One region of the Bacillus salitolerans genome, then DNA from elsewhere that is predicted to be linked to it. Evidence: riboswitches for the same ligand, from Rfam matches in the RefSeq annotation. Region 1 holds a riboswitch; each other region holds the start of a gene.
What was found. Region 1 has a riboswitch for cyclic di-GMP ahead of ACFSCX_RS00525 (S-layer homology domain-containing protein). Riboswitches for the same ligand answer to the same signal wherever they lie in the genome.
Positions count from the first base shown of each region.

Region 1 (10,988 bases):
AAGTCCCATTACAAAGAAATAGATTTTTAGTGCTCTTGTTAATATATCTTCATAGCTTTCACTCTCGTTATTTCGGATAACTAAATTTGAATTATTTTTCGAATGTGGAGCTACAAAATATGAGGCTAGTAAGCCAAATGCCACTAATGCAATAAAAATTTCTGGACCCAACAACCGGATGAAATAGAAAAAGTCACCATTTAACTTACTTATAGCTACTGTTGAGAGTGGTTCTCCAATAGGAGTTAATGCTGCTCCTAAACCAATTGAATAACAAGAGAGAATGACAAATCGAATCATCGCTTTCCGTTCAAATTGAAGGGATGATACAATTAATACTAATACTAATGCAGCAATAATAGCTGTTATCACGCTAGAAAGGGCACCTAACAAAATTACACAAAAGGCAATAAAAACACGATAAGGTAGCAAGCTACTAATAGTTGTAATGGTTCTCACAATTGGACTATGAAGCCATTTGAACAATAACCCTGCAATCAAAACTGCCACTGTTATCGTAATCGGATCCTTTGCTGATTCAAGAAATAAGGCTGCACTCATCACTTCAGTAATCCATGCAGCTGCTAAGCCGCTGCAAAAAATGAACAGCTCTAAATTTCTCTCTACAACTCTATTGGTTAATGGTAACAATAACACAAGAATAAGAACCACCAGTAATCCGATATCCATTCCTTCATCCTCACCCCTTATGTGAACCAATTTATGGCATGATAGATTGTATGCTCATGGATGGACAATCTTTCCCTATGAATTAGAAATTAAAAGATAATGATTCCTTATCGATATCCCAAACTCTATTCTTTATAAGATCACTGGGCACTTTATCCCCCTAATAAAAGACAAAAAGCTTACTGAAATTATTATCAGTAAGCTAAAACTATTTCTAGTATTTATTTAAATGCTATTCTGTATATTTGGCAAAATTAATAATATATTCAAATGTATTCATTCGACGGTTTAGTTCATCATCAATACGAATGTCCATTCTTGCTTCCATATCAAAATCTAGGTTAGTAGATTTGAATGCGACCAAATAATTATTTACAACAACCTCTTGAGCTAATTCCCCTTCACCAATAGGTGCATTAAAAGTGGCTGCCTTAACCATTTCCTCAGGCTCACGCTGCAGATGATCTTGTACGATAAAAACAGAGTCCTCTTTTTGATCTCCTACTTCATGATAGGTCTGAACAAAGAAATAAATATATTCAGTTGGATATAATTCTTTTACATCTTTTCTAATCTTTTCAAGCGTAACGTCTTCACCATTTTTTAAGTATTCCAGTGTTATCATAGATGCATATGATTTTGGAGTTATTAATGATACCGTAGGAATAAATGCTTCATAGGTTTGACGGTCAAGAATTAGCTGATCATTTAAAATAAGATCATTCACAGACTCTTGGCTTTTTCCAAGTTCAATTGCTTCTAGTATATCTTGATCAGTTAATGTATAGATTAACTCTTTATTTAAGGCTTCACCTTTTCTAAAACTTGGTTCTAAAACTCTTGCCATAAATACTGAGAATTGTGCTCGAGTAACTGATCCAAGTGGCTTAAACGTATTATCTGCGTATGGTACTGTAATTCGATTGGATAAAATTGCAGAAATATTTTCCTTGTATTTATTATTATATGGAACATCTGCAAACTCTAAATCACTCATAAAATTTGGTAGATAATAAGCTTTTGTTAATGAATATGACATTAATTCTCTTGTTAAGGGTTGATCTGGTTCAAACTTTTCAAACATTGGGAAAATGCCCTCTTCTGCAATTGCAGAGATCTCTTGTACAGCCCAATGGTTACTTGATACATCATAAAATGGGTTTCTTCTATTATCTAATGGTAAATCAAGAGCGCGAGCGAGCATTACAACTGCTTGTGCTCTTGAAACAGGATTATTCGGTTTGAATGTACCATCTTGATAACCACTTATTACTCCTTTAGAAGTTAAGTATTTAATTTCCTCATATGCCCAAAAATCGTTAGGTACATCAGTAAATTCTTTTGTTGCTGCATTAGTTGAATTAACAGGAATAAATAAAATTAGTGCTAATAAAGTAATAACTATTTTTTTCATCTTTCTCTCCTTCAAGTAATTTATGAGAGTAAAAAGACAAATAACTCAACGCTCAACGGGTAATGGTCTTCAAATAATGAATGAAACTATAAACTAGTAATATGTATCCCAATTCGGTAGTCCAGCCATCATAGCAATACGCTTTAGACCTGTGACTTTGCGCCTCCGGTTTTCACCGAATTTGCCATTTCGTTAAGATGATGAGACTAATATCTGACTTAATACCTATTTAATATTTAGACACAACTCTACATAATCTGGCAATATCTTCTACTAATTTAGTTGCATCCTTACGCAAAAATAATACATATTACCCATTTCACCCATTCTGTTTATAGTTCTTAAATCACAAATATATGGTAATATCCATACTAAAGACCATTTTTTTACACATCTTAAAACAAATACAAGAGCCTTGTATTAATTAAGAACAAAGGATACTCAAGTGGTTTTTAGTGAAGGAAAATGAAAATAATCCCACTCTATGATGACCAGTTAAAACCGCGGTATAATCATGCTTATGACTGGCAACTAGTAGTTGCAACTTAAAGCAACTACATTTTTCTTTACTTTTATCACTGACCATACCAATAATCGATTATAGATTGCAAAAAGGAGATAGGAAGAATGATTTTTGGTGATAAATTAAAAAGCGAACGAAAGAATAAGGGGTGGTCTCAAGAAGAATTGGCCGAAAAGCTCTATGTAAGTCGACAGTCCGTTTCCAAATGGGAAAATAGTCAAAATTACCCTAGTATTGAAATACTGATCAAAATAAGTGATCTTTTAGGTGTAACGATAGACGAATTATTAAGGAGTGATGAAGAGTTGAAAGAGAAAGTGATTAAGGATAGCAAACAATTAGCACATCCGAATCTAAAAATTATATTTGATGTATTATTTTTGATTGGTGTCGCTCTTTTAATCCTAAAATTAGGCATTCTTCTGTTAAATAAAATCACACCGCTTGATATAAACCTCGTTGGCGGTTCATTTTTTTGGAACTTTGGATCCTTATTTTTTATGGTTGGTGGGGGAATAGGTTCTGGTATCGTGAAGGAAAAATATAAAGAAGATTGATCATTTCATTTTTTTCTAAACAACATTTTCACAGTTTCTTTCTATTGCAGGCTAGTAAAATCACCCCAAGAGAAGATTGATTATATCTTACTGTTTGGGGTGTTTCCTTTCCTCTAAATTAGCCAATCGATAAAAGAGCTCCTCCAACCGCTCCAGTTATAACAATAATCCAAGGCGGAAGCTTCCAATATACCAACATACTAAATAAGATAGCGGCAAATGCAAAATCAATTGGTGTTAGAATGGAACTAGTCCATATTGGTTGGTAAAATGCAGATATTAATATTCCTACCACTGCTGCATTAACACCCATAAGCGCACCTTTTACCTTTGGACTTTGCCTTAGACTATCCCAAAATGGGAGCGTTCCTAGAATTAATAAAAATGCCGGTAAAAAGATAGCAACTGTTGCTACGATACCTCCCACCCATCCATTCATAACAGCACCAAGATAAGCGGCAAATGTAAACAATGGACCCGGTACAGCTTGTGCAGCTCCATATCCAGCTAGAAATGCTTCTTCACTTAGCCATCCTGTCGGCACAAATTCACGTTCAAGTAATGGTAATACAACATGTCCTCCACCAAATACAAGTGATCCAGATCGATAAAAGCTATCAAACATCGCAATCCAATGATAGTTCGTCAGCTCCCTTACAAGAGGTAGAAGAATCAGTAATCCAAAAAACAAAACAAGACAAACTGTTGCAAATGTACGTGAGATGGGAAAATGAACTCTAGAATCTGTCTCTTCTTTCTGAAATTTATACAATATAAAGCCAATACATGCAGATAAAAGAATTATTCCGATCTGTGTAAAGGATGTTTGCCATAGCAGTGTCACAACAAGTGCCAATAAGGCAATAGCTTTTCTCTTTAAGTCTGGTGTAAGTTTTTGGGCCATTCCAACTATGGCATGAGCAACTACAGCAACCGCAACAATTTTTAACCCATGAATCCAACCAGCAGAACCAATATTAAATCCTTTGAGTATTAAAGCAAAGATAATTAGGGCAAAAACAGATGGTAATGTAAACCCTAGAAATGATACAATTCCACCTAATACACCTGCTCGCATGACGCCAATCCCGATTCCTACTTGGCTGCTTGCAGGACCCGGTAGAAATTGACATAGCGCCACTAAGTCGGCATAGCTCTTTTCATCCATCCACTTTCTTCTTCGAATATACTCATCATGGAAATAACCAAGATGGGCAACAGGACCTCCAAAAGATGTAAAACCAAGTCTTGTCGAAACCATTAAAACTTCGAGTAAAGTAGCTAATAAACCCTTTTCCCTCTTTAAGTTTTGATTCATTGATCTTCCTCCTCTCATTTTACAATCCGTAAAAATGATGATTAGTTGATTTCCTTGAAAAGCTCATAAGCTTTCTTTCTCGCCTCTACTAAAACTTCATTTCCCTTTTCTGTCGTTTGATAATATTTTCGAATTTTACCTTCCACATTTTTTTCTTCTTTATGTAGCAGACCATCCTTTTCCATTGAGTGAAGAATTGGATAGAGTGTCCCAGAACTAATACTGTATCCATGTTTTTTAAGCTCCTCTAACATCCATAAACCGAAGATGGGTTGTTCATGGGCATGGTGCAAAATATGGATTTGAATGAACCCTAGAAATAACTTTCGTACTGTTTTGTCCTCCAACATCGTCCCCCCCCTATTATCGGATTTCAATATCGAATCTCTACATTGAATGGTAGCATAAATCCATGTTTGTAACAAACCACTTGAGATTATTCTTGATTTTCACCTTTTAGTACAAAATAGGTCATTATAACAAAAGAAACCCCGTCTTTCTTACTAAAATAAACGGGGTTTCCACTTAAATCTAGCTATTATTTTATCTCTGATGCTCAAGAACAAAAGGCAAGCGCAGCGTTTTGCCTACGGCATAGCAAATGTTCCTAAATGAGAAAAAGGGTGCATTTCCCCTTTTACTTATTTAAGGTTATCCCGCTCCAACTGGCGGTAAAAAAACAAAAACTCCAGTTGGAGTCCGATTGGTTCAACTAACCATCAGAAAAAATCACTGATGAACGTTTCTGACCTCGAGTAGATGATATGGCAAAGATCGCCTCCATTTCATCTTGGCTGGGCGCTGAGCCGGATTACAAAGTACATCGTAATAAGATACAATCAAATTTCTTATTCACTCAAGGATAGGTAATTCTTACCTTACACATTTCGTTATTGACCAAAGCAATATATTGCTTCATTAATAGAACCCTACACTTTTTGACGGATCACCCCGCTTATTGTTTCAGGTAAAACGAAAGAATCATTCACGTAATCTATTAGAGAAAATCTCATTGGTTTGCAATTACCACCAATCCCTACTATTATCTCTAAATCCTTTGGGATATAGACAACGGTATGCAAGGTGCCAAAGTATTCTTGATAGTTTTTATAAAAGAGTGGAGATGTTTCGTTGTTAAATTGTTCATAGGCTGACAGAGGTGATACAAATTCCGATTGTAATTTTTCAATATAGTCTCTACGCTTTACGGACCCTTGTATATTAACTCTATTCTTCTCCATCAAAGCTTCAGATTCAAAATGGTTTGTGCAGGTTAATGGATGTAAAAAGTTGATGACTTGCTCTTCTGGGGAAGCTTCTACAATGACCTTCACACCATGTCGGTCCATAATAGAATAGTTGTAACAATAGCCGTGTGGAATTCTTTTAATAAGGTTGATGGCTTCTTCTGTCGTCTCACATTGTTCTAAAAGTTGTCTAACTATAGTCGTGGAGATAAACCCCTTTTTATGATGTGTTTTATTCACAAAGTGTAAGCCGACAATAAGACCCTTTTCGTTCATACCATCGAGTCTTCCAATAAGCTGCTGACTAAAGCCGACACTCGCAAATCCATTAACCGGTTTACAAAAGACTAATCTTGCATCATATAAATCAGGACTAAAGTCATAATTGCGCACGTAATAATGGTCAGTGCCAAGAGAAGTACACCCCATTGCTGGTAAATCTACATCATAGCCACTAAAGATTTGTAGTATTGTTCCTAATTCTTGATTTAATCCTTTAGACAACCCTTCAAGCTCAGATAACAGGTTCGGGGATAATTCAGTCAATAATTCTGTTACTTCTAGAGTGTCATACTCTGATTTTAGATTTTGGGAAATCTGATTTTCCAATATGAAGGAAGTGATAGCTTCTTTACTCTGTTCCATTCCAATTTGATTATAACTACCTCTTAAATCAATGACTTTTACAGACAACTCTCTTCCTTGTACCACTTACAGTTCCCTCCTTTTTTCCATTTGAATAACAGGCATTAGTAAATCCAGCTCACTAAAATTTTCGCCATGATACCATTCTAGAATCGAGCTAGCCGGAAGCCATTGATGATCAGCTGCATATTTCATTAATGTTTTGTAGCCGTTATGGATGTTAGAAATCGGTTCTTTATAGGACATACTGATACAGACACACGCATCCATAATTTCCACTTTATGAATATTAGTTTTTCCGTTTATCTCAATCTCAAATGGAATACCAAAACCTATATGGGCAGTTATTGGATTCACTCCTGATACATATTTCAAATAACAGTTTTTTATTGGGATATTCATATTTTCAAGCAGCTTCCCTTTTTGTTCAAACTGCTTCTGAAATTTTCCAACTTCCGACTCTGCCGAAAACCAGACAATCTTCTCCTTACTCTTCTCTGTTAAATAAATATTTTCAATTCTATTTTCCCTTTCTAAATAGTGTAAACTCACATCTAGAAGGTGTTTTTTCTTTTTTAATTTCTTAATCCAGCTTTCCATTAGCTGTCGTTTTATTGCTTCATCACTAGAAAGATAAGATTGTATATCATTAACTGGAATACCCGCTATACGCAGACTTGATATTAGCTTTGCTATTTCAATCTGATCGTCTGTATATACTCGATATCCACTACTGTTTCTTTCTTTTAATTCCAATAATTTTTTTGACTCATAGTACCTTAAAGCACTTTTAGAAATACCTGTCTTCTCTGAAAAAGCCTTTATCGTCATAAATGTAGTCACATAATCCCTCCCTTATATCGAATGATACACCTTCAAGTAACTTGAATGTCAATACGTTACTAAGGAGTTAAGAGGTAATATTCCTCTGTGGAGAGTGTCGTTTATTCTTCGTTGGGTTAAACTTAAATGATGAATTTCGAGTTTTTCATAAATCTGTCCAATTAGCACATCTCTCCAGTTTCTTTCAATAAATTACAACAATTTATGTTTGGCTGAAGTGACAAACATAAAAAACCTTGAAATATGAACAATATTTCTATTCATATCTCATGGTCTTATGATAAGATGTCACATTATTCTCATTTGCGTTCGTATCCTTCAATTACTTCCTTAATCCTTGTTAAATGGTCACCATCTTGTTTAAGTAGCATTTTCCTCATAGCAGGAACAAAGATTTTCATTATGATATTACTCTTAATGAAACACTTAAGGGAGAGTTCAGTCCCAGATCCAATCGCTTTTAAGCTGTAAAAATAAGTAATACTCATACCGACTGATTTAGACTGAAACGCTATTTCATCATTAAGTAAGTAGTGACTAACCTCAATAACGGCACTTATTTCTTTTTTACCAAACAATCTCGTTTCGTTTATTTTCGTTCCGATGGATATGTTGTCTTTACTCCCAAAAATCTCAACTTTAACAACATCTTTTCCATACTTAACAAGGTTATTTGGATTACTGATAAAACCAAATACTATATCCTTGTTCTCTCTAATTATTTCTTTTTTCTCAAATGCAAGCATGTTTTACCTCCATATTAGTTAATAAGTTCAATTGGTATACAAATATCCATATTTAATTGTTCAAAATTTATTTTTGGCGGAGATTCATGATATATTTCAAAGGCAGGTAAATGCCTAGGCTTGTAACGACTTCTCGGAAGCCACTCATCAAAAAAATAATCATAGGCTTCTTGGAGATTATCAATAGTGTCCTTATAGTGTAGGGCAGCAGTTAAACCACCGTTAAATATTCCTGCACCAATAAATCCATTAGATTCAATTGGCTCTTCTACGGTAATAGCAATGTCATATCGACACTTGTCTAATGGTGTCACTTCAGGATCATCAATTGACATGCCAATTAGTCTAGTATTTCTATTTATGATTTCTTTTCGCTTTGCCCAGTTTATTAATTCTACGTAACCCTTCATCCATTTCTCTTCATTATAAGAATCGTGAACACGATAATATGCAATTGGTTTGCTAGAGAGAGTTTGAATTTTTATTTCATACTTTCTAATTGGAGTTCTTGTAATAACAGGCACATGATTACCTGTTTTCATATCAATATCATATATATTATTTAAGTATTCTATTGGACTCATTCCATAATGTTTCTTGAAAGAACGATTGTACGCTGATGAAGATGAAAAACCCGATTCAAGTGCTACTTCTACCATTCTGTTAATAGGAGTTCTTCTTAGTAAAAACAGTGATTTTTCTAATCTTAATCGAATAATAAAATCATTTAAGTTCTCATTTTGAATAGACTTAAATATTCTATGAAAATGATATGGAGAGATACCTGCAATTTTAGATAACTGCTCTAGTGAATATTTTTCTGATAAATCCTTTTCAATATAATCAATTACTTTGTTTATAGACTCAACATAAAATTGATTTAAATTTCCCATCCTAGTCACTCTCACTTTTAATCTTAACTTTAGTTTATCAATTTTAATGTTTGTACGTATTTGCATATCTTGCTATTTTTAATTTTTAAGTGATTTATTTTACAGCGCTTGTCCTACATTTTCTTTTGATTTCTTTGTATTCCTATCACTGGATAAAATTGTACCGCAATCTACCGTTTTAATAGTACTTCCATAAATACAATATACACATCCTTACCCTATCATCTGAACAAATGGATGAAATCTGAATGTATGCCAAGTACCAAAATAACTTTTTTATAGCCTAAGGCAGAGCAATTGTTCCTAAATGAGAAAAAGGGTGCTTTTCCCTTTTTACTCATTTAGGTTATTTGACCTCGAGTGGCTGGGTACTGGAGCTAGCCCATTCTCTTGCTGAAAACTTTTATATTTTCTTTATAATAAAAAGCCCCTTATGAGGGGCTAAAAATTTAGGAGAAATTTGATAAAGGTGTTAAGTGATTTGCTAAAAGAATACTTTCAAACTCACTGGGTTCAACTGCTTTTGAAAAGAGGTATCCTTGACCGATAGTACAATTATTCTCTACTAATACTTTCATTTGGTGCTTGTGTTCTATCCCCTCAGCGACAATAGTTAGCCCCAAATTTAATCCTAAATCTATAATAGCCTTTACCATCGAACATTGATTGTTATAATCGTTTATTTCATCAATAAACGATTTATCTATTTTTAGTGTATCAATCGGCAATTTTTGAAGAACATGTAACGAAGAATATCCAGTTCCAAAGTCATCAATCGCTGTTTTTACACCCATGTCTCTCAATCCATTTAGTACCCCTTTCGTTTCCTTAATATTCTGCATGATACTTTCTGTTATCTCTAACTCTAAATATTTAGGTTCTAGCTTTGTTTCATGCAGAACCTCCCTTACGTTTTTTAAAAAGTCCCCTTGCTGGAATTGCCTAACGGATACATTCACCGATACAGATATAGAGGGAAGACCTTTTTCCTGCCACATTTTATTTTGTTTACAAGCCATCTGTAAAACCCATTCACCTATGGAGACTATAAGACCTGTTTCCTCAGCGACTGGTATAAATTCTAGAGGAGAAATAGGACCTAGTTCTGGGTGTTCCCATCTTAATAAGGCTTCAGCCCCAATAATTCTTTTTGTTCGAAGATCCACTTTCGGCTGGTAGAAGATAGAAAGCTGATTAGTAGCAATAGCATTTCTTAATTGATGCTCTATCTCCATTTTTCTCACCATGGCTTTATTTAATTCTATATTGAAAAATCTGAAACTATTCTTCCCACTTTCCTTTGCTAGATACATAGCTGCATCAGCGTTTTTAAGAAGGTCTTCAACGTTAAGACCGTTTTCAGGAAATATACTAATCCCGATACTAGGGGTTACAATAATTTCTTTGTCACCAACTATAAAAGGTGTTTGAAATTTTTCTAGTATCTTTTCTGCCACCACCGAACATTGCCATTCCGTTGCTTCAGGAACAATAATTACAAATTCATCCCCACCTAATCTAAATATTTGAGTATTTACTTCTAGGCAATTTCTTAAACGCTTTGAGGCTTCTATTAAGATACTATCTCCAATAAAGTGACCTAAAGTGTCATTGATAACTTTAAATCTATCAAGATCTATTAGCAATATTGCAAACCTGTTATGACTGTCCTTTGAATTTCTCATCTTTTGACTTAGTACTTCTTTAAAACTTGTTCTATTATTCAGCCCTGTCAGAGTGTCATGGTATGCTAAATACATATATTCGCCCATAAGTTTCTCATTTTTCCTCAAAATTTTTAGTTGGCGACCAATAATCATAAAGAATATAATAATTAAACCTATGCTTAGGGCATTTAACTCCCATTGATAACTATAAATGACTAGGAATAGGAGAATCATTACACTTGAATATGGGAATACCGTATCTCTTTTTTCAAAGGGATTTTTAATTTCTAACACTGTTTTTTTGCCATCTTCCTTTGCATAGAAGCCTGCAAATCCAATTAACAATATGGTTATCAGCCAAAATAAATCAATAATGTTCCCTACTTCATACCCACCCGTTATCGATAAATATGCATATCCCGAATCAGCCACTACTTGAAGAAAG
Region 1 covers NZ_JBHUEM010000001.1:101,597-112,584, reverse strand. The annotation lists gene ACFSCX_RS00530 (DUF1646 family protein) at 1-690, opposite strand, end outside; gene ACFSCX_RS00525 (S-layer homology domain-containing protein) at 923-2,104, opposite strand; cyclic di-GMP riboswitch class I at 2,217-2,300, opposite strand; gene ACFSCX_RS00520 (helix-turn-helix domain-containing protein) at 2,732-3,184, shown strand; gene ACFSCX_RS00515 (chromate transporter) at 3,303-4,502, opposite strand; gene ACFSCX_RS00510 (PadR family transcriptional regulator) at 4,544-4,849, opposite strand; gene ACFSCX_RS00505 (C45 family autoproteolytic acyltransferase/hydolase) at 5,432-6,460, opposite strand; gene ACFSCX_RS00500 (MerR family transcriptional regulator) at 6,461-7,237, opposite strand; gene ACFSCX_RS00495 (SRPBCC family protein) at 7,537-7,983, opposite strand; gene ACFSCX_RS00490 (AraC family transcriptional regulator) at 7,998-8,876, opposite strand; gene ACFSCX_RS00485 (putative bifunctional diguanylate cyclase/phosphodiesterase) at 9,326-10,988, opposite strand, start outside.

Region 2 (10,988 bases), on a different contig from region 1:
GAATAGCAAAGATTAATGAGAATGATTCCTATCATACACTCGTAGCTGAATATGATGATAGAGTGGTTGGGTTGGCTGGAATCTTGATTGGCTATTCGTATATAACTAGTGATATTATTGCCCGAATCATTGCCTTTGTGGTAGCAAGTGATTGCAGGGGAAAAGGAATTGGTAAACTGTTAATGGAAGAAGCTGAAAAATACGCTAGAAGTAAAAATGCTGTCTCTATTGGGCTTAATAGTGGCAATCGTCCAGAACGAATGGTAGCTCATCAGTTTTACTTACATCAAGGGTTTATTGATAAGGGGATTAGCTTTTTCAAAAACTTGTAATCTATCTTTCTTACGGAGGTAATAGAATTGCACAATGAGCTAGAGATGAAAATTGAGGCATTAAGAACCATCCTATTTAAAGTATGGTCGCTTGAATCAAGTTCAAAATGGACCCCAGATAATCCAGCAAAAGGCCAATGTGGAGTAACAGCATTAGTCGTTCATGACCTTTTATTAGGAGAAATTTTCAAAACAGAAACAGAAGGTAGCTGGCACTTTTATAATGTTATTAATGGTACGATATTTGACTTCACTGCATCACAATTTACTAGTCCCATCACTTATTTGAATATACCCTCTAATCGGGAAGAAGCCTTTCAAGATACGAATTGTGCTCAATATACATACTTAAAAGAACATGTTCTTACTCTATTAAACGAGGAGGAGAGTCCTTTTGAAGAAAATTGCTATTGATATGGATGAAGTCATGGCAGACTTCCTTACAAAGCATTTAGACTTATACAATCAAAGCTTTAACGATAATCTAACTGTCCAAGATTTAAATGGGGTTAGACTTTGGCATTTGCGTTCCGAAAAATATAATGAAATTATCGATCTAGTCAATGAACCATCATTCTTTCGAGATTTAGGGGTAATGGAAGATAGTCAAGAAGTGATACTTGAACTTAGCAAGCACTATGAAATATTTATTGCATCAGCAGCCATGGAACATCCCAACTCTTTTTTGGCAAAATATGAATGGCTTAAAGAGCATTTTCCATTTCTTTCTGACAAAAACTTTGTTTTTTGTGGAGATAAGAGTATTGTAAATGCCGACTATCTTATTGACGATAGTATAAGGCAGCTTACGAATTTTAGGGGTCAAGGCATATTATTTTCAGCACCTCATAACATACATGAAACTAGCTTCACTAGAGTCCATCATTGGAAGGAAGTAAGAGAGGTTTTTCTATCTGATCAAAGACTTAAGGAGGTATAGGTAAAATGAAAAGAGCAGTAATTGCATTCTTACTGGGTATTTTCACGATTTCTGGGTGTAGCACAGGTAGTGAACTAGCAGAAACACCAGAGGTTCCTTCTCCCCCATCTAACCTTCAAGAAACACCGAATGAGAATATAAGTGAGCTTTCATTTGTTGTTAATGGCGAAGCAATCACACAGCCTGGTACTCTCTATCAAAGTGAGCTCCAAAGATTTTCTATGTATCTATTACCAGGGTATGGTGGTCATACTGATTCAGTTGAAAAGCTAGATATGATTTGGAACTCTGATTCTGATCAAGAGAAAATTGTGATTAAAAACCTCGGTAAGGTGGATCAACAGCAAATCGTTGATACGGTGAAAAAAGATTTACTCAGCAAATACGGATTTGTAGAAGAAGATTTATCAAAGCGCAACAATAAGTTTTTCCATAATGCAGTAATTCTACAAGGAAAAAATGCTGCAGAGAAATCGATCGTTATCATTGGCCCGATCATGGGTGAGATATTTGAGATTCAAGTAAACCTATCAACCACATTAATTCATGACGAGCACCTTTTCAGTATGATAGAGACTATTCAATTAGTTAAATAACAGTCAGGGGGTCATGCCCCTTGTCCATTCCAGCTCTTTCTAACAAAAACTGTATTTGTGAAGCTAACAGATTGTAAGTGCAGCTTATTCCATAGATGATAGCATAAGACTGCTTACAAATTTCAATGGCCATAGTATTATATTATAGCTCCTCATAACACATATGAAACCTTCTTCAGAAGAGTTCAAAGAGTACTTCCTGTCTGATAAACGTTTTATGGAGGTTTACTGGTTAAAAATGCAACACCAGAATATTGAAGGATGGTGAGGTTTTGAATAAGCTAACTTATTCTCTTATTCTATTACTTGCTACATTTGGTTGTGAAACAAACGTCATTGAGCCAATTATTAAGGAGCCTGTCAAAGAACAAGAGCCTGAGGTAAAGGAAGAATCGCCGAAGTTAAGGTGTAGTCCATGTTTGGATTCCCCTGAAGAGTGGGGAGGAAAAAGTGATCAAGCCTTTCCAGAAGACGGTCAGTTTTGGGCAACGGATCGACCTGTAAAAAAAGAGAAAATTGCTTATGGGATATTGGGACACAACATTTTGCTCAATACTAACATGACAATTACCAATTACGAATTAGATACAACACTTCCCACTATTCCTCAAGAACTTCCGGTCTATATTCAAGGAAGCTATCCAGCCCATCATAAAGAACTATTGAAAACATTTACTCCCTATGCAGATGTACTAGAGTACCATCCATCCTATTCAGGCATATACTTTGCCGGGCTTAATCCACTAACAGGCCCAATGGAAAAACCAACCGAACAAAAGATTTTACAGAGGGCAAAAGAAATTCTTGGAGAGTTACGCATGCCTGACACGAATACTTCATCTATTATTCAATCTGCGAATGGAGGGTGGACTACTATTTTTTATCGTTCCATTAATGGGTATAAAGTATATGTTGATAAACCACTTATAGTCTGGTTTGACAAAGAAGGCAGTGCACTAGGGCTTGCCGGAAGAAGAAGACCTATTATAGAAGAAAGCCTCTATCCAACACGTTCACCAGAGGAAGCATGGAAAAATCTGAGAGACGGAAAAGGAATACACCCTTATATTAACAACTTTGCACCCGAATGGAATAATAATAACGACCGGTTTACGATCACTGAAGTGGAAGTAGCATATCACGAGCAACAACCAACTGAACCACGACAAGTCCTACAGCCCTACTATGTTTTCAAAAATAAAGAGGGCCAGGCTATATATATCCCAGCCATCGCTGACCCATATGTGGAATAATAAAAGTATGAAAAACCGATGTTTTCCTATTAGCAAACATCGGTTTTTTATAGTTCTGTTAAACAAGAGAAAACGGGCGGTAGGTGGTACAGTGTGAAACAAGAACTACCGGTCGGTTCCTGATACTGTGTGGAACATGCCTATGAAACAAGAACTACCGGTAGTACCTGGTACTGTGTGGAACATTCCTGTGAAACAAGAAAATTCGGGTGGTGACTGTCACCTTATTCCACCTGTTCAACGGCTTTATGGTGATCTTCTTGATAGCGTTTCATGGCAATAAACAATACTATTCCGCTTATGATTAGGAGGGTACTTGTTATAAAGAATACGGCTGAGAAGCCAGAGTATGCAGCAATCATTCCTCCCATAAATGGACCTACAATGTTTCCTAGAAAGCGAAGGCTCGTGTTATATCCAAGAACCTCACCTTGCATCGATATGGGTGCCTCCTGGCGAATATAGGCAATTCGAACAGGAATAATTCCACCAATTGCCATTCCTAATACAAACCTAATCACCGCTAGCTGCCATATATTTGTGACAAATGCCCCTGGTAAATAGACAATTCCTGCCATGATGAGAAGAATGATTAACACCTTTATATAGCCGATGTTATCCCCAAGTTTCCCCCATCTTCTAGCCATCATTAAATTACCAAGTCCTGCTACTGAGAATACAATTCCAGAAAAGAACGCAATGTTTTCTGGTCCATGCAGCTCACTTACATATAACGATAAAATCGGCTGAATACTAAAATGGGCCACTTGAATGATGATGGAGATAAATAGCACGGTCAATAAAATGGGGTTTTGCCCCATATGTGATAGTACTTGCTTCCTTGTATAACGCATATTCGTTTCTTTTTTACTACCAATTTTGTACTCCTTTGTAAGGGTAACTAAAATAACAGAAATAAAAATAAAAATGGACACAAATTTAAAGGTGTTTGCAAAACCAAACGAGTCTGCTAAAACACCGCCAATGATTGGTCCAAACAAAGATCCTGTAATGCTACCTGTTTGTAGTGTTCCCATAACACGCCCCGCAATCTCTTTAGGGGTTTGGGTCGAAATGAACGCTTGAGACAATGAGATAAATCCCGTACAAATCCCCATAAAGAGACGTAAGAAAAAGAGTTCTGCCACATTACTCACAAATCCCATTAAAAAGATGGAGATCCCTAATAGTGCAGACGTGAAAATAAGGATGTTTTTTCGCCCGTATTGATCCCCAATCCTTCCCCAAATCGGTGAAAAAAGAAACGCTGTTACAAACGTAATCCCAAATGTCCATCCAGACCAGTGCTGTACATAGGAGGAAGAGAAATCTCCAAATGATTCAATGTATAAAGATAAAAAAGGTAACACCATGGTCATACTTCCAGCTACAAAGAAATTCGCAAACCACATAATATATAAATTTCTTTTAGCTATTTCCTGGTTTGTCATGCTAGCCACTTCTTTCATTCCATCGTTTATTTCGGTTCTCTAAATATTATGATACCGAAATTTTAGTATGAAAGAAAGGGTCAGTTCTTGATTCAAGCACATAATATAGGCTATATTTATAAATAAAAATAGGCCGAGGAATCTATCCTTCGGCCATCAAATATACCGGTAGCGCGCAGTTTTTGAGACTACTTCGTCAAGCCTTCCTCAATTTCTTCCATTAAAAACTGATACTCTTGCTTGTCTTTGTATTTTTCTTTCACATACTTTAATGCCTCATTATAAGCACGATCAAATGCTAGTTCCTTACTCACCTTAATATCAGGCTCCACTCCCGTACCTTCCCAATTTGTGTTTGTAATGGGATTCACCGCTCTTCCAGTAGGAATAAAGACCCTAAAGTGTTCTGTAATCTGTTGAACTCTACCTGGATGTGCCCCACCACCGGTTACTTCACCTATGACGGTTGCCCTATTTAAGTTTTTAAGATTATAGGTGAATTCTTCAGCTGCTGAAAAGGTATAATGACTCGTTAAGATATAAACTGGCTTATTTAGATAACGTTGGCCAGGGGTGTATGGGAGTGTCCAAGATTGTCTTGTTTGTCCTTCTGGACGATAATAAAAATTATTCAAGTGAGTAACCTCTTCAAATAGGTAGCTCGTAATCAGCGCAATCATGGCTGGACTACCTCCACCATTTTTACGCAAATCAAAAATAAGTGCATCTGTATTGGCGATAAAATTCATAGCATGAACTGCAGTTTCTCCGCCTAACTGTGTATCAACAAAATTCCGTAAATCAATATAGCCGATATTTCCGTTTAGTCTTTCCACCTTGTAAAAACCATAATTGATAGACTTTGTCTTTCTACGATATTCTTCTAGCATCTCCTCTTCAATTTTTTCTTTTTCTATTGATTTAGATTCAGTAGAATACATGACTTTTAAGTGGCGATCTCTCGTGATTTTCTGTAAATCCTCCGTTAATACGTTTGAAAAAACAAACGGATCTTCTACCCCCTCATACTCTCCATTTGAAAGCTTACCTAGGATTAACTCAGCCGTTTCCTTTGCTTTATCCGGAAATATATAATCACTTTGTAAACGCTCTGCTAATTCCTCTACTACCTCTTTCTTAAAATCTTTATTCGTTTCTGTTGTGTTCATGGAATCACTCCTTTCAACAATTTTGATTACACTATTTATATTTAGTCATATGATAGAGGATTCCTGTTTTCATACGAATTCTTTTTGAAAATTACATGATTTCTGTCAATAGTATGATGTCTCTAGTAGGTACATAAAACTACATAAAACTTCAAACTGTCCAACATTTCGCCTATTTTTCATGCTCTATTTCATCGTTTAAAACAAAACTATTGCCTCAGTTCTATACCGAATTATCCTTGTATAATGTAATAAGACATATCCATTGGCAAACTACTTGAAAAAGTAGGACGCAAAACTAAAGGGGCTAATCCTGCGGGGAATGCCAGCCAGTTGCAATCCACTCCCTTTAGTACGTATTTTAACAGATTATTAGGGAGAGGAAAGATCGAGAATGAACTTCAAAGAAGTAATTACAACTATTAATCAATTAGTAGAAAGAGTGGATTTAGTTAAGGCAAGGCAGAATATAGAATTAAATATTAATATAGTTAATGCGAATAAGAGGTTTCTATCTCAAGATGCAAGAGAGTTACTTGATTTTATCAATAATCAGAGGGGTACTAACTCAGATACGATAACAAGAACAGAAATGGTAACTATTAGTGCCATTAATAGCTTTGCTAGTAAATTTGATGTGAAGTCCATTAGAAATACAATAAAAAATAAAGAACAATTACTAATGAAAAAAGGAATATGGACTCTTCTTAATAAAGATGCCAAAGTTATTTTAAAAAGTATTGGTTCAATATAAATCATTTTATTAAAAAAGACAGAGGTCATCATAAGTTTGACATCTGTCTTTTTTATGAATAGGGCACACTTACGACTTTAATTAGTCCATGTATACGACACTTTTTTCAATACTACTTTTTAGGGCAGCATCAATAATCTTAATAACAGTTAGCCCGTCCTCAGCCGTAACAGGCAATTTTACGCCTTGCAAGAGACTACGAGCAATGTCTTTATAATACGTTAAATATGAGCCTTTTAAAGTTGGAACAACGGTGTGTTCTTCTTGTTCCTCCTTGACAATCACAAGCTTACCATAAAATTCAGGGTTATCCGCTCCCCATGTTGAATCAATAGGTTTCAAACCCGCCTTCAATGCATCTTCTTGTCCATCAATTCCGTATTTAATAAAGCTTCCTCTACTTCCATGAACCTGGAACCTTGGACCAGCATTCAAAACGACAGCTCCCGAATGTAAAATGACTCGAAGGTTATCGCGATAGCCTAACACAATATGAAAATAATCATCTGTTTTTGCATGCGTACGTTGACCAAACACATCTGCCCACACAAAATGGGGTTCACCAAATAAGTGTAAAGCCTGATCAATTAAATGAGAGCCTAAATCATACAATGAACCTGAACCTGGACCTTCGTTTTCTTTCCATCGATCACGAACAACTGGTCTATAACGATCGAAATGGGCTTGATATGTATTGATTTCCCCGAGGACCCCTTCATTTATTAAATTCTTGATTGTTACATAATCATTATCCCACCTGCGATTATGATACACGCTTAATAGGAGGTTTCGTTCGTTTGCAATTTTTATTAGTTCTTCACCTTCTGACACCCTCACCACCATTGGCTTTTCCAAAATGACATGTTTTCCAGCGAGCAAGCTTTGCTTAGCCATTTCATAATGAAGACCACTTGGTGTTGTTATCACGATTAAATGAATTTGCGAATCCGCAAGTATATCTTCTAACCTGCTGACCACCTCGATTTCTCCTAAGTCCTGTTTTACTTTATCTATTTTAGAACTTACAACTTTCACAATCTCAAAATCATTTAAAACAGTTAATAAAGGAGCATGAAAAGTCTGTCCTGATAATCCATATCCAACTAAACCAACGTTAATTTTCGCCATATTTGTCCTCCAAAGAACACATTATTTGTGGCTATTATATAATTTGTTCTAGGAAGTTACTATTGATATGTTCATAAAGAGTTTTTCCTCACCCTCCACTTATTGTTAGTTGAGGACTGTACGATGTAGGTCACACAGACGTTGCCACAGGTTATGGCAACGTCTGTGTCCTATTATCGGGTTCTTACTGGTGTTTATCCCCCACTTATACTTCTTCCAACCTTTTAAAGTTTTGAAGTGGAGGTCATAGCGCCAGTTAGAGCTGGACAAATGGCTAGTTTACCCATTTACTTTTTGGCATTAGTACGCTTGAATTAGTGTAATGATAAATATTCCTGTTTAACCAAGTTTATTTAGTTCTATAATAATTATAAAAAAGAAAAAAGGATTTTGTCTATCATGCCAAAAAGGGTAAAATTTGTTGGGGGAAGAATTGTTAAAACCGGGATTGCTGTATTTGTAACGGCTTTTATTTGCCATATACTGAATTGGCCGGTTATGTTTGCGGTCATAACAGCCATTGTGACCATTGAACCTACGGTGGCAGATTCCATAAAAAAAGCGTTTGTTCGTCTTCCTGCTTCAGCAATTGGTGCTGCATTTGCCATACTGTTTACTTTTTTATTCGGGGATAGCCCTTATTCCTATGCTTTCGTCTCCCTTTCAACCATCATCGCTTGCCATAAACTAAAATTACACGATGGAACTTTAGTGGCAACCTTAACTGGTGTCGCCATGATTTCAACAGTTCATGATGAGTACTTTTCCTCATTTTTTATTAGACTTGGGTCTACTAGTACAGGAATCATTATTTCTGCCCTTGTTAACTTTTTCGTCATGCCACCTAACTATTCAAAATCCATTACAAACAAGATTCATGATTTATTGGATAAATCCGGCGACATCTTTGATTCAAGATGTCTTGAGTTACTAAATATACAACCTCTCAGCAAAGACTTAAGGGGAAATTTTCAAGCCCTTGTAAAAGATGTTGATCAAACTGAAACGTTATGTACTTATCAAAAAGATGAATGGAAATACCATCGAATCAGTCGAAAGGAAATACGTGATTTCCATTATAAATGTAAAAAACTCACCACTTTGCGCCAAATCATATATCATCTTGGAAACTTAATCTACCTCCCTTCAGTTCATATAGAATTGAGTGAGGAAAAGAAGAGGATGATTGTAGAATCAGTGAAATCGATAAAAGGTATATTCCATTCTAAAAATTTCCACATTCCCGATTCGCACCATCAACAAATGAATCGATTGAGAGAGTGGTTTTCCAAACAACAGCATACTTTGTATTTAGAAGACGAATATCATCAGCACCTTTCAACTGAAACGCTCATTTTATATGAACTACTTGCCATTCATGATTTAGTAGAGGAGCTGAATAATATACAATCCCTGGAAATACGACATCAATTGTTATTAGAGAAAAATAAGGGACACGGAGTTTAATATTCCTACTTAACCCATGGCCCTTTTTGTATTTGATTTGGAGGTCTTTTTAAATAAAAAAACCATCCTAAAAGGATAGTTTTAATGTACGTAATCATCATTTTCTTCTTCAATGATATCTAAGTCATCGAGCATTTCTGTGTTTCGCCTAATTTCTTTCTTGCATTTATCGATAATAGTCGTGATGTCCTGATTCGTATAATGCTGATCGGGAAGCTCTACATCGAAAGCTTGTACATAGTAAATAGATGCAAGCTTTAACTGCTTCTCAGTTGCTGGCCGTTCTTTTAGCTGTTTTTTTTTACTTGTTTTTGCAGACGTTCTATTAAGTATTTAGCTTCGGCTTTACATGAGTACGTAAATTCCTGACCTAGTTCTTTTTCTAAAAGATCTAGTTCTTCCATTTGCTCCTTAGAAGGCTCCTCTGATAGAACCTTATCTAGAACTTCATTTATTTTCTCAGCTAGCTCCTCATGGAATTGTCCGTCATTTTTTATAACATCCTCGACTTTATCATACCAAGAGGCGTGTTTTTCAATATAGGAACGCCATTCCTGCATAAACACGTTTAAATCGTATTTATCTTCATTCCATTGAATTTTATTCATATATTGTTCAAATGCAGAAGCAATTGACCGGGAGATGCTTATTTTCACCCCGTGTGGTAAATTTTTAAACATGTATGATGGTACCTCCGTCACATTGTTTACTCTAATATAATATCTTAGCACAATAGAGTTAGGTTGAAAATAATTTAATATAATTTAATCATTTTTATTAAAGCTATTGCCTTCATTTTAACTTAATAAACGTTATATAACAAATTTGTTTTCCTATTAATCTTTTTCATACTAAAATGAGAACCCTTTTGATCTATGAAAGGTGTCCTGAGCTTCCTGTAATTCAAAAGGCTTCCCTCTTTAGAGAGAAGCCTTCTTTTTTTATTTATAATGTTTCATTTTCAAGGATATAATCTACAAGCTTTAGAATTTCTTCCTTGTCTTCTTGATCCATATTGTTTTTGTTCATCTTGGAAATGTGTTCACGAACTTTTTCTAAGTTCTCATATGCTTTGCCAACGTTACCTTTCTTTAGTTCATTTTCTACTGAAGCGAGCTTGGCAAAAATAGACGTTTTCATGCCTCTGTTCGCATCTGCATTTGTCACCATTTCTTTAACGTTTTCAATGGTAGCAGCCATCACGTTAACAGTGATTGATTGAGTTGCTTCTACGTTTCCAAGTGTGTCTGTTGCACGGAATGATACTTCTGTTGTTCCATCCGTATCGATACGAATTCCTTCATCTGCATTGTATACAATCCATTCACCATCATTTAGCTTGAATTCGATCTTTGCTACTGATGTTATCTGATCGGAAGCAGAAAGTTCTAGCTTTACTTCATGAATATAAGCACCATTCGAAAGGTCTGATTCTGGTAATGAAGCCTCTGTAGTTGGTGCTTCAGTATCATTAACCTTCATGACACCATAGATAGAGAAGTGTGTCACATAAGCAATAATATAGTTGCCATCTTCAGAGAGCTCTGTTTGCTGGTATTCCCACTCTTCTGATTGCTCATTATAGTAATAAATCGCCAGCTTTTGTTTTTCTTCTAATGAAAGAGTTTCATTAATAGGAGCCTTGATTGAAACAAACCCTGTAAATGCTGTAGGTATATCTACATCAATGATCATTCCTGCTACTTCTAGTGCTTCATTTCCAATCACGACATCTTCTTTAGATAGAGAGGTTACTGTTACCGGAACAGGTTGATTATTTTCAAATACAACTTGACTAAAATCAATGGAGATTGTACCAGGCAACGTCACGATTTTGTTTTCTTCTGATAATATTGTTTTTCTTTCAACCCATTCAAAATCCTCAGCACTACGAGGCT
Region 2 covers NZ_JBHUEM010000014.1:90,200-101,187, forward strand. The annotation lists gene ACFSCX_RS10570 (GNAT family N-acetyltransferase) at 1-332, shown strand, start outside; gene ACFSCX_RS10575 (YunG family protein) at 378-746, shown strand; gene ACFSCX_RS10580 (5' nucleotidase, NT5C type) at 727-1,272, shown strand; gene ACFSCX_RS10585 (hypothetical protein) at 1,278-1,868, shown strand; gene ACFSCX_RS10590 (hypothetical protein) at 2,141-3,121, shown strand; gene ACFSCX_RS10595 (MFS transporter) at 3,346-4,572, opposite strand; gene ACFSCX_RS10600 (S41 family peptidase) at 4,761-5,741, opposite strand; cyclic di-GMP riboswitch class I at 5,999-6,082, shown strand; gene ACFSCX_RS10605 (hypothetical protein) at 6,136-6,495, shown strand; gene ACFSCX_RS10610 (oxidoreductase) at 6,577-7,623, opposite strand; gene ACFSCX_RS10615 (aromatic acid exporter family protein) at 8,023-9,090, shown strand; gene ACFSCX_RS10620 (hypothetical protein) at 9,378-9,770, opposite strand; gene ACFSCX_RS10625 (DUF6359 domain-containing protein) at 10,036-10,988, opposite strand, start outside.
Region 2: linked by a shared signal. The riboswitch ahead of ACFSCX_RS10605 (hypothetical protein) and the one ahead of ACFSCX_RS00525 (S-layer homology domain-containing protein) in region 1 are both predicted to bind cyclic di-GMP.

Region 3 (10,988 bases), on a different contig from region 1:
CGCTGGATAGTACGAACCCTGACTTGGCTTCGTTTGGGGCGAACCACCATATCCACCTCTTGGTGATGTTACAACCATTGTTGTTGAAGCAGTTGGTTGCTGCGTAATACCTCTATCACTCACAGTAGCGTTTACATATGTACCCTTTCCTGGTTCACTTGGAGCCGGTCTTGTTGGTGATGGTGTTGACGGAGGACTAGTTGTCCTTGTTGGTGTCGATGTTCTAGTTGAACTACTTGATGGGCTAGATGTTCTAGGCTGAGATGAAGATGATGAAGAACTTGATCTTGATGAAGGTGCACTTGAGTACGATGGCCTACTATAACTTGTCCTTGTATATGGCATATTTTCACTCCTGCTCTTATATGAAGTAAATATATGTAAAATATACCCTTATTTTTCTATTTCGTCGTTAGGTAGATTGGTTTAATTTTCCATACTCTCACACATTACTAGGTAGGTAGATTTACCCGTTTCTACAAAAAATTAATAGATTACTTATGGTACATTACCAATACAATTATATTGCTCTTTCACTCATTGGTATCTTCCACATTCCATCATTTAAAGAACTTGATCACCTATATAAATACCATCCCAAACAGCCCTGCCACTCATCTCAAGGCTCATCCTCTGTTTTAAACAAACGTTTGTTTAAAATGAAAGATTAGTTGGAGATAAAAAAATAGGTACACCAGTTTTATTAAAAACTAGTATACCTTCCTATTAATAAACATCTTTCAGCAAAATTCGGTTAGCGTGCGAGGATTCATCTTCAAAGAAAACCATCGCGATGTAATCACTTGTTTCATACACCATAACAAACTCTCCATCCATGTCACTGAATCCTTCTGAGCTTGGTGAACCGGCGTCTCTCCGGTACTCATCAGGGGTCCATGCAATTTGTGGACCGTACAGCTCAGCGGCTGTCATGAGTGCACCAGCAAAATCAGAATCTACATAGTAGGCATATTCCTCATAAAATAGTCCATAGCCCCCGCCCCAGTATTGTTTATGTTCAGGTTCTCCTAATTCCTCGATAATACTTTCAACGGTCCGGGTAGTATCATATGGAATTGGCATCCCCTCTAATTGACCTTGAGCAAGATTGTCTAAAAAGCTTGAATTACTTGAGGTGACAGGTGCTTCATTCAAGGCAAATGAAGTAATCTTACTACTAATCCATCCGATCACTCCATCTGGAGCTTCGATTTTATACCATAAGCGTCCTTCCTCATCCTCCATTTCTTCATTTAGGAAAAGGAGCTCAGAACCTGATGATACAACGGTCACAACATTGCTATCCTGTAAGGAAGGAATGTCACGGATATTGGCACTGTCAGTTGTAATCGTTAAATAGGTATCAATCTCAACTGGTTCACCCGAAGTAGGCTCCTCACTCTTTAAAAACAGATTGCCTCCAAATGCTAGCAGGTAGTCCCTTTTCACATATAATCCAATTGCTACGACGGCGATGATACTTGCAATCGCAACTTTCTTAAACGACAGCATTTTACCAAGAGCGAAAAACGGACGTACCAGTAATCCTAATCCGTAGAAAAGTGGAACGGTTACGACACCAACTGATAAGTAACGAGAAAAAGCATCCTTCCCGCCAAACTGCGAGTATTGCTTTTTCGTTTGTCTAATGGAACTTGGTGTAATGATGGCTTGCTTTGATGCATCAATAATGGGATGCTTCCACTTTTTCTTTTCCTCTAAAAACGCACATAGCGCAATCATGAAGCTTGGGAATTCATCCACATCGCTAACCTGTTCGCCAGGCTCGGTTCCCCCTTCTGTCCAGCGATCTAGAATTCGTTGCATGTAGTCAAGCAAGGTCTCTAATCGATCGAGCTTCTTTTCACCAAGTGACTGATGAACGAAAAACATACCGAGTTCCGTTTGCGTAGGAGCACCGATATTTTGAATATCTGAGTCCTGTAAAATCATTGGATTTTGTTTAAACAATTCGTGAATCATCTCGATTGCTTTTTGGAGGTTCGTTTTTTTCGTTTCATTTATATAAAAGCCAATCGCCGAAAACTTCATTAGATGTGCGAAATACTTTACACTTCTGTTTTCCTTTACTATCGTTCGGCCCAACACTGGGCTTTGATTCACATAATGGAAGAATGGATCAGCTATTTGTAATGCCTTCGTGTATTCCTTTTGATTGAACAGAGCTTGAATTGTGGAGATTGTTTCATTCGCCCACTTTACCGTTTTGGCCTCTTCATCCTTCACAAGACAAAGCTCATAGTTTTGACTTAATGTCGCTAACGCAGAGAACTCCATTTTGTATGAAGTAAAATGGTGATTCGCCTTTAGCATGACACCTCCGTACATCGCCATCATGACATGACGGTACTTTACCTCAAAATCATTTAAGAATGCAATTAACGAATCGGTATAGGCATTCCACGCTTCATCGACTTCTTCCATCGCTTGGCCAATCCTTGAATTCTCATCATAAAATGAACTCATCATCCCGCGTGCGGCAAAGGCACCAAATGGTCCAGCAATGAGAGATCCGAAAATAGAGGCTCCAATTTTCGCAAAGGTCCTCCCTGCTGCTTGAGACTTCATTTTTTGAAGAAGTTCGCTATACGCTTTTACGGCGAGGGCATATTCGGTCAATTGGTCACTGAGCTGATCTAAATCAGACAATAACCCTTGCTGTAAAAAAACGAAAATGCTCCGGTCAAATGAAAGGTGCTGAAAGATTTTACCGTATTCGTTTTTGGACATCCCCTCTAAGAAGCTTTCATAATCCTCTTGAAGATGATCTAAGATAAAAAGCTCCTTCAGCTCTTCAATCACATCTGTGACATTCGTGTATGTAAAAAACTGACGAATACATTCGTGGAACTCTTCCTTTGATTCAACCTTTTGCAATGGCTCATATACATATTTTCGAAGTGCATCATATCTGGCAGATAACGTGCCATGAATCACCTGGAACTGCTCTTCACATTTATGCTGAACGTAGGCCTCTACTTCTTCCGCCACTTCCGGTAGTAAATGAATCTGTAATTCTCGCTGGATTTTTTCATATTGCTGCTTTGGATGTAGAAACACATTTGTTGTTAGCTGAGCTTGTCCCATTACAACCAATCCGCAATCATGTTAAAGAATTCTAACCCTTCACTAAGCTCTAGCGATTCTCCAATAGATCCAGCATCTAAGACAGAATTCGTAATATCAAGTGTGTCAAGAGCCGTACCGTAATCAGCTAATGGATCAGGTATCGCAATAGCAGGTGTAGACGTAATCATCACGCCTCCCACTAACGAATCGTTTGACATGGTGAGCATTTGTTCATGCGTCGGAGAATAATAGCCCATTCCATCAAAGGTCGGCTTTGTGTAACCAATAAACCCTTCAACATTATCATGATAGTTCATCCCGCCATGAATGTTAGGAGACGAATTAATCGCGTGTCCCATCCCCATGTCAAACGTATGTCCGCCTGTTACATTGTCACGGATATGACCGACCACTTCCCCATCAGCCTCTACAATCGTATCTCCACCAGCACCCGGCCTCGTAGACGCCACAACCTCACCATTGGAGGTTCTAAAATCAACGCCGCCCGAAAAATTCGGGTGTGAATGAACCGTCTTCATCCGTTCATTCACCTGTTCGATTGTACCAAATAACCCGTTCATTAACTCTTCTGTACTTCCCATTGACGTCACCTCTATCTAGAAAATTAAAAAAAAACGCCACATCAAAAAGGCGTCTATCGATAAAATTGTTTGCAACTGGCTGGCATGCTTGGTAGCGTAAGCCCCTATAGTTTTGCGTCCCACTTTTTCAAGAAGTTTGCCCTTTGATATGTAATTAGTAGTCATTAATACCTATAAAACTATCATAGTACTTTTTCACTAGCAATACAATAGACTTTGAAAATTAACCTTTTCTTTCAAAGTCTATTGAACTCTCTCTATTTTTCACGTAACGCCCCCACTCTTTTCACGCCTACAAAGATAGTGAATCCCGTTGCAGTGATTGAGCTCTTCTATTTTTGAGGAATAAAGAAACTGTAAGGATAACTGTCCCAAACCAGACTAGTAAAAACAGCCCTCCTAAAACTGGGAATGCCGTGAACTCAAATACAGATCGGCCAAATCCAGTTTGGATCCCTATCAATATAATCATCAACATCCAAGCGATACTGCCTATATGGACAAGTCCTTTCTTAATGCTGTTTTTCACATTTGTTTTTTCTATTAACCACGCCGGGATAATCAACGTCTGAAGTGCATGAAAGCCAATTCCATGTAGGACAATAAGGTTACCTGCTTCCCCTGTAAAGCGATCTTGAAGTAAAATCATCCAGATTCCAGCCATATTGGCCACGACGACAGATACAAATGCATACCGAATTCCTAGTAGAAGCAATGGACGTTCATAAGGAGGCTTCATCCGTAAAAAGCGAATTGTCAGCCAGATTGCCAACATAACAAGTACTAAAGACATAACTCCAAATACCATTCCACCTATCGCATCCACAACAGTACCCATCCGAGAAAATCGAGGATCCAGACCTCTAAAGTTCTGTATGGTTTCAATGGCATAACCATATATACTTGAGACAATAAAAGACCACCGAATAATCTTTCGCTTTCTCTCCGTAAAACCCGCAAAGGGCAGAACCGCCGCTATCGATAGGATGAAAATGCCGATTGCTGCATTAAAAGAAAAGGCATCCTTCATATTGCCTTCAGGTAAAATAACTGCACCTTGAAAAAAGATAAAGATTGCAATACTTAATGATAGGATAAACCCAATGAGCCCTACCATAACCAGTGACCTTTCTCCTTCAAATAATTGAATGCGCTGCTTTTGACTATTCTCCATGATTTTTCCCTTCTTTCTATTTTATTTATTTATTTATTAATCAATAAATAACTGTGTAAAAAAAGAGAACATTTACTTTTCTCTTTTTTAACAACCATCTCCACCAGGGATCATTTCTGGCAAATTCAATACCTCAGCAAGTGTTATTAATAGGCCTGTTCCAATAAATTGAGCTGCTGTACCTTTTGCATTCGGAATTCCCGCTTTCTCAAATTTCAATGTCAATGATTCAAACATGATGCGATGAATGCTCTGGACATGTTCACGAATCCCTGGCTCTGATATTGTATGTGCTTGCATGACCATGAGCACTTCTTCTCGGTGTGTTTGAATCAATTGTTCGAATGCTCGGCCCATAGCACCTATCAATTGCTCAGCAGGTGCTTGAGCTTCTACAAAAGTGTCATGTATTCTCCCAAATGCCCGATCAATCACAGCCTTAAAAAGCGCCTCTTTATTTTCAAAAAAATGGAACACATACGGCTGAGTGACACCCGCCGCTTTCGCTACCATTCCAGTTGTTGCTTTATAGTACCCATTTTCAGCAAATACAGCTACTGCATTCTCGATGATACGTTCTTTTTTATCTTCTTTCGCTGCCAAAATACTCATCCTTACGCATAATGAATTAGTTTTTATTTATTGACTGATAAATAAATAATAATGGAAGTCATTTGTTTTGTCAATTCATGTTTTATTGTAGTGTTACCTTCATACTTTAGCTTCTTGAAAATGAAAAACTATATCGTAAACATGTTCGGAATTCATTAGATAGGAATCACTTGGTTTGGTCAAAATACATAAAGTGAAACTTCAATCAGTAGGGGTTTTCCTCATCCCCCACTGATTGTTAGATGAGGCCCACACTGTGGGTCACACAGACGTTGCCACAAGAGGTGGCGACTTTAGTCTGTGTTCCTTTTCAGGGTTCTTACTGGCGCTTATCCCCCACTTAAACTTCTCGATTCATCTAACGTTTTGAAGTGGGATCTTAGCGCCAGTTGGAACGGGATAAAAAATAGCCCCCCCTATTAAACCGGGAAGGACACCTTTATTAAGTAAAAGGCATTAGATGAATGTCATCACTTATTCATAACCTTCTCCAGCATCACATTCCTCACTCTATTCCCTGTAAATGTAAAACCAGTAATATGATCTCCCTGTCTAATAAATTCTACGACAAACGTAAACGGAGCATTGGTCACACATTTGTTATCATCGATCTGATAAAGCACCTGCTCACCATGTCTAGAATGAGACATGTATAAGGCTCCATCTTTTTCAATCACATCATAACATGTGTCTAGCTCACTGCTTTCATATGTACCCATATAATTAGAACGTTCAGCTGGGGCAAACGGCTTTACTTTTTTAAGCGGAATGAATGTATCTGCTGACTTAAGGACACTATTTACACCCAAATATAAGTCTAGGTTTAGGTACTCAATTCTAAAGTGATTACCAGATACATGAGTCAATGGCTCATAGCCGTAACTTGTTTTCAGATGTGGCAACCCGTCTTTTATACGGATGTCAAAAGCCAAGAAGATGGCTGATGTACAAAAGTAGTACCCTTCGACACCTTCATGATTAAACTCTTCCCTATATTCCTTCGGTTGTTCTACTTTTGTGCTACGTTCCTCATGTCCCAACACAATATCAGCAACAGCAAATGCTGCACCCTTTAGGGGAATAATTTGCGTATTTGATAAAATCACAATGTCTATATCATCATCTATGAATCGAACAACTGCACTTCTATATGCTGCATCTGCCCCACCATGCTCTAGATACGCATGTCCTTTATGGTCTCCGGCAAAAAGGCCACCCGCATAGCTGCTTTTCGTATTGTCCGATAGTGCAGGGCTCTCCCCCATAATCTTCACAGTTTCTTCCGTACAAATGGTCGGATTCTTGAAGTTATCCATCCACTTTAAAAAGTCAGTTGCCGTTGTATGAAGAGAAGTGGCACCATATGTTCCATAGTTCAGGACATTATATACATATTGACCTGTTCCATTATCATAATAGGAGCTGGCTTTATCCGGTATCAGCTTCCAGTAGTGGTCCTTAAAAAATGAACGCTCCATCCCTAAAGGATTAAATATTCGCTCACTCGCAAATTCATTTAATGTTTTGCCTGATAACCTTTCCACGATCTCCGCTAGTAACGTAAAGTTCGAGTTACTGTAAAGAAATTGAGACTGAGGCTCGAAATTAAGCTGTCTTTGCTTTCGAATGATCGATAGCGCGTCTCTTTGGGTGATCGTATCATCAATTCTTACGCCACTTAAGCCTAAAAGCTCCCATTGATCCCTAATACCACTTACGTTGTTCATCATTTGACGAATACTAACAGGTTCATCAAAGTGTATGTAGTCTTGAATATACGCTCTCACATCATCATCGATATGCAGCTTCCCGTCCTCCTGTAGCAAAAGGACACACATAACCGTCACTTGTTTTGAAACGGATGCCACGTGGAAAACCGTCTCGTTCTTTACTGGTACGGCATGCTCAATGTTTGCATAACCAAAGTTCTTTTGATAAAGAAGCCTTCCAGCTTTTCTAACCATAACCTGTCCTCCAGGACAAGTTCCCTGCTGCCAGCGTGAAAAAATCGCGTCGATCTTCTGTTCAATAGAATTCATATTCGACCTCCATGTAATTGTCTTACCCATATAGTTCGAATATGGTAAAAGAAAATCCTTTTTAATTTCTGTATTATTCAGGCATAATTGAATCCCTGTCTCGCTAAGGGAGTACTCGTCCGCGCTTATTACAAATTCAATTCATAAAGGAAAGACCACAGCCATAGGTAAGGTTTTACGTTATTAGTTCTATTTACGATTTTATTGTTTAATTGAAAAAGCATTGTTTGTAGGCTTTTTTCATACAATTCTATAAGAGGTGATGAAAATGCCAAGAGTACAATATACTGATGCTGACGTAGATTTAATGGCAAGGATGATGAGGGCAGAAGCCGAAGGTGAAGGAAAATTAGGAATGCTAATGGTTGGCAATGTAATTGTAAATCGACGAAAAGCAAACTGTGGAGATTTTGAAGGTTTACGGACAATCCGGCAAGTAATTTATCAAGTACAAGGAGGAAATTATTCGTTTGAAGCCGTGCAAAAAGGGAATGTTTTTTATAACAGAGCGAGGGATGTAGAAAAAAGATTAGCTAGACAAACGCTAGATTTTTGGAGGGAACATCCTTCCAAATTTGCTCTTTGGTATTTTAATCCGTATGCAGCATGTCCGCCTACTTGGTACGGCCAACCTATAACAGGACAATATAAACAGCATTGTTATTATGAACCACAGGCTAATACATGCGAAGGTGTTTATAGTTGGTAAAGAAAAAGATCCCCACAATTAGGGGATGCAGCTTGTGGAGAAAGGGTATATTTTCTCTACAAGCTTTTTAATTTTGGGTAAAGTTAACCCCTTTGTTAAGACTTTATTATCGAACCAAGTTTGGCAACGTATGTAGCAATCACTTCAAAATATCGATTAAATCCTGATATTCGACTTTTCACTCCGTAAATCACTTCAAAATGTCGATTAAATTCTGTTATTCGACTTTTCACTCCGTTAACCACTTCAAAATGTCGATTAAATCCTGTTATTCGACTTTTCACTCCGTTAATCACTTCAAAATATCGATTAAATCCTGATATTCGACTTTTCACTCCGTAAATCACTTCAAAATGTCGATTAAATTCTGTTATTCGACTTTTCACTCCGCAAACCACTTCAAAATATCGATTAAATCCTGTTATTCGACTTTTCACTCCGTTAACCACTTCAAAATGTCGATTAAATCCTGTTATTCGACTTTTCACTCCGTAAACCACTTCGAAATATCGATTAAATTCTGTTATTCGACTTTTCACTCCGACTTAAACTACTCGATTCAACTAAGGTTTTTGAAGTGGGAGGCTTAGCTCCAGTTGGAACGGGATAATCGCTCCTGCTCCATGTGAATGATCTTTCCGATGTTTTTTATTCATTTAGATCCTTACAAGTACTATTCTTTATTCATTTCTCCGAACTAACTACCTCATAAGTTTCACCTTACTTTTTAAGTAGGATCTAAAAAAAGTGGTGCGAATCCTTTAAGGATTCATACCACTTTTTTCGAGGGAAATGACGTCAATTATTCTTTATTGTCATCGTCATTTTTATATTCTAAAATGTCTCCAGGTTGGCAGTCTAATGCTTTGCAAATTGCCTCTAACGTAGAAAGCCTAATTGCTTTTGCCTTTCCGTTTTTCAATATAGAAAGGTTAGCCATTGTGATTCCAACCCTCTCCGAAAGTTCTGTTACGCTCATTTTCCTTTTAGCCAGCATCACATCAATATTGATTATTATCGCCATTGTTTTCACCTCAGACCGTTAAATCATTTTCAGATTTTATATCAATCGCTTCTTGTAAAAGTCTTTGAAGAACAGCAGCAAAGACTGCGATCACCATTGAAGCAAAGATCGGGACCATTCCAATGATGATGAGGCCGGGTGCATCGTCTACCTCTGCTACGAAATAAACAAATGGGCTAATTAACACATATACACCACTGATTGCTATTGCACAGAATTTGATATTCTTTAGAGCCTTAACAGACAATTCAGAGAAAGCTTGGTTCTTGTCAATATAGCTTAAAAGCTTAAAAGCCTGGTACAAGGCAACGAAAAATGGGATCACTGATACACCCATTCCTATAAAAATGGGATATAGGATATGATCATAATCTGGACTTACAGGATTATTCACTAACCAAGTCAACCCAAATATACACAAAGCAAGAACTGGAGTTCCAATTAGAAAAACAGCTAACTTTAAAAAGAGTGTTGAACCTATCTTCATAAAAAGCACCTCACTTAAATATTGTCAATTTGAATTTACCATACAATTTATTGTTTTACAATAAATTTTTATTTATAATAGAAACAATTTTATTGTTCAGCAAGAATTAAATACAGATAAAAAGCATTCCTCATTCAAAGAAATGCTCTATAAATAGATTAACTAACTAGCCCAATCTCGAAACTTCACACTTTATGTACATCTCTATGTTTTCTCATGGCTACAAAAGTTCCTTTAACCGCTTCATGACCGAATGAACCGTCAATCGGTGAAAGGAAACCAGTCTCCCTTTAAAAATAACTGAAAAAATACCATAAGGAGTTGGAGACACCTTCATTAATTCTTCTCTATTTTTTAAATCAATTATTTTCACATCAATCCCCAATTTAGCGGCACCCTCTAGAATATTTTCCGTCGCAACTTGTACGTATGGGCATTGAAAGGAGCGTAGGATTGTAAGGTCATCGAATTTACTGACTCTTTCATCCCAATTCGTAGGAAAGAAAGGGAGTGAGGCACTATTTTCAAATGAATATACAAGTAACTCAAAATGGTAAGGTGCTGTATCTACTAATGTAAACGAATTCTTTAAGAAGATATCCTTACTTGGTGTCCAGGACGTTTCAGAATTTGTTACCACTACAACACCTTGCTTCGATTGTCTTTTTGCATCTTCCAGACATTTGTTAATCAGTTTGGTCCCGTATCCTTTTCCAGTTTCATTTACCCATAGACAATGGATGACCAAATAATGATCAGCGTGAACGACTCTAGAAGAATACTCCGCATCCGTGTATTCAATAAAGCCTACTTGCTTGTTATTTTCTATTAATTGTATATACCTTAAACCTTCTTCAAATTTGTCGTTCAGCCACTTATGTTTATTTTTGTATCCAAGGGAGTTCTTTTTACTTCTGAGACAATAACTCCCCATCCCCTCAAGTGTCCTCGTATCTAACTCAATCAATTGTAAATCTGTCAAAAGTATCACTCCTTTTTCTATAACACTACTTCTATTTTTCGGATGATTTTCCTCTAAACGACCGGATAAAACAATAGAAAACTACCCGTACACAACATTCACCGCACCGCAAACTACCAATATTCATAAGGCATATTCCCAATTTCAGTCATTCTTTATCTTCTAAATAATTCATATATCCATATGAAAAAACTGTTTCATCCATTTACGATAACCCTACCGGCGGAATACAAGAAAAGCGCGCTTTTGGAAGGGTTTTAAGTGTGGTT
Region 3 covers NZ_JBHUEM010000055.1:125,896-136,883, reverse strand. The annotation lists gene ACFSCX_RS23960 (peptidoglycan-binding protein) at 1-345, opposite strand, end outside; gene ACFSCX_RS23955 (SH3 domain-containing protein) at 727-3,108, opposite strand; gene ACFSCX_RS23950 (hypothetical protein) at 3,108-3,692, opposite strand; cyclic di-GMP riboswitch class I at 3,760-3,843, opposite strand; gene ACFSCX_RS23945 (hypothetical protein) at 3,985-4,866, opposite strand; gene ACFSCX_RS23940 (TetR/AcrR family transcriptional regulator) at 4,954-5,478, opposite strand; gene ACFSCX_RS23935 (serine hydrolase domain-containing protein) at 5,949-7,517, opposite strand; gene ACFSCX_RS23930 (cell wall hydrolase) at 7,786-8,226, shown strand; gene ACFSCX_RS23925 (hypothetical protein) at 8,322-8,714, opposite strand; gene ACFSCX_RS23920 (helix-turn-helix domain-containing protein) at 9,029-9,250, opposite strand; gene ACFSCX_RS23915 (DUF2975 domain-containing protein) at 9,261-9,737, opposite strand; gene ACFSCX_RS23910 (GNAT family N-acetyltransferase) at 9,958-10,719, opposite strand; gene ACFSCX_RS23905 (sigma-70 family RNA polymerase sigma factor) at 10,983-10,988, shown strand, end outside.
Region 3: linked by a shared signal. The riboswitch ahead of ACFSCX_RS23950 (hypothetical protein) and the one ahead of ACFSCX_RS00525 (S-layer homology domain-containing protein) in region 1 are both predicted to bind cyclic di-GMP.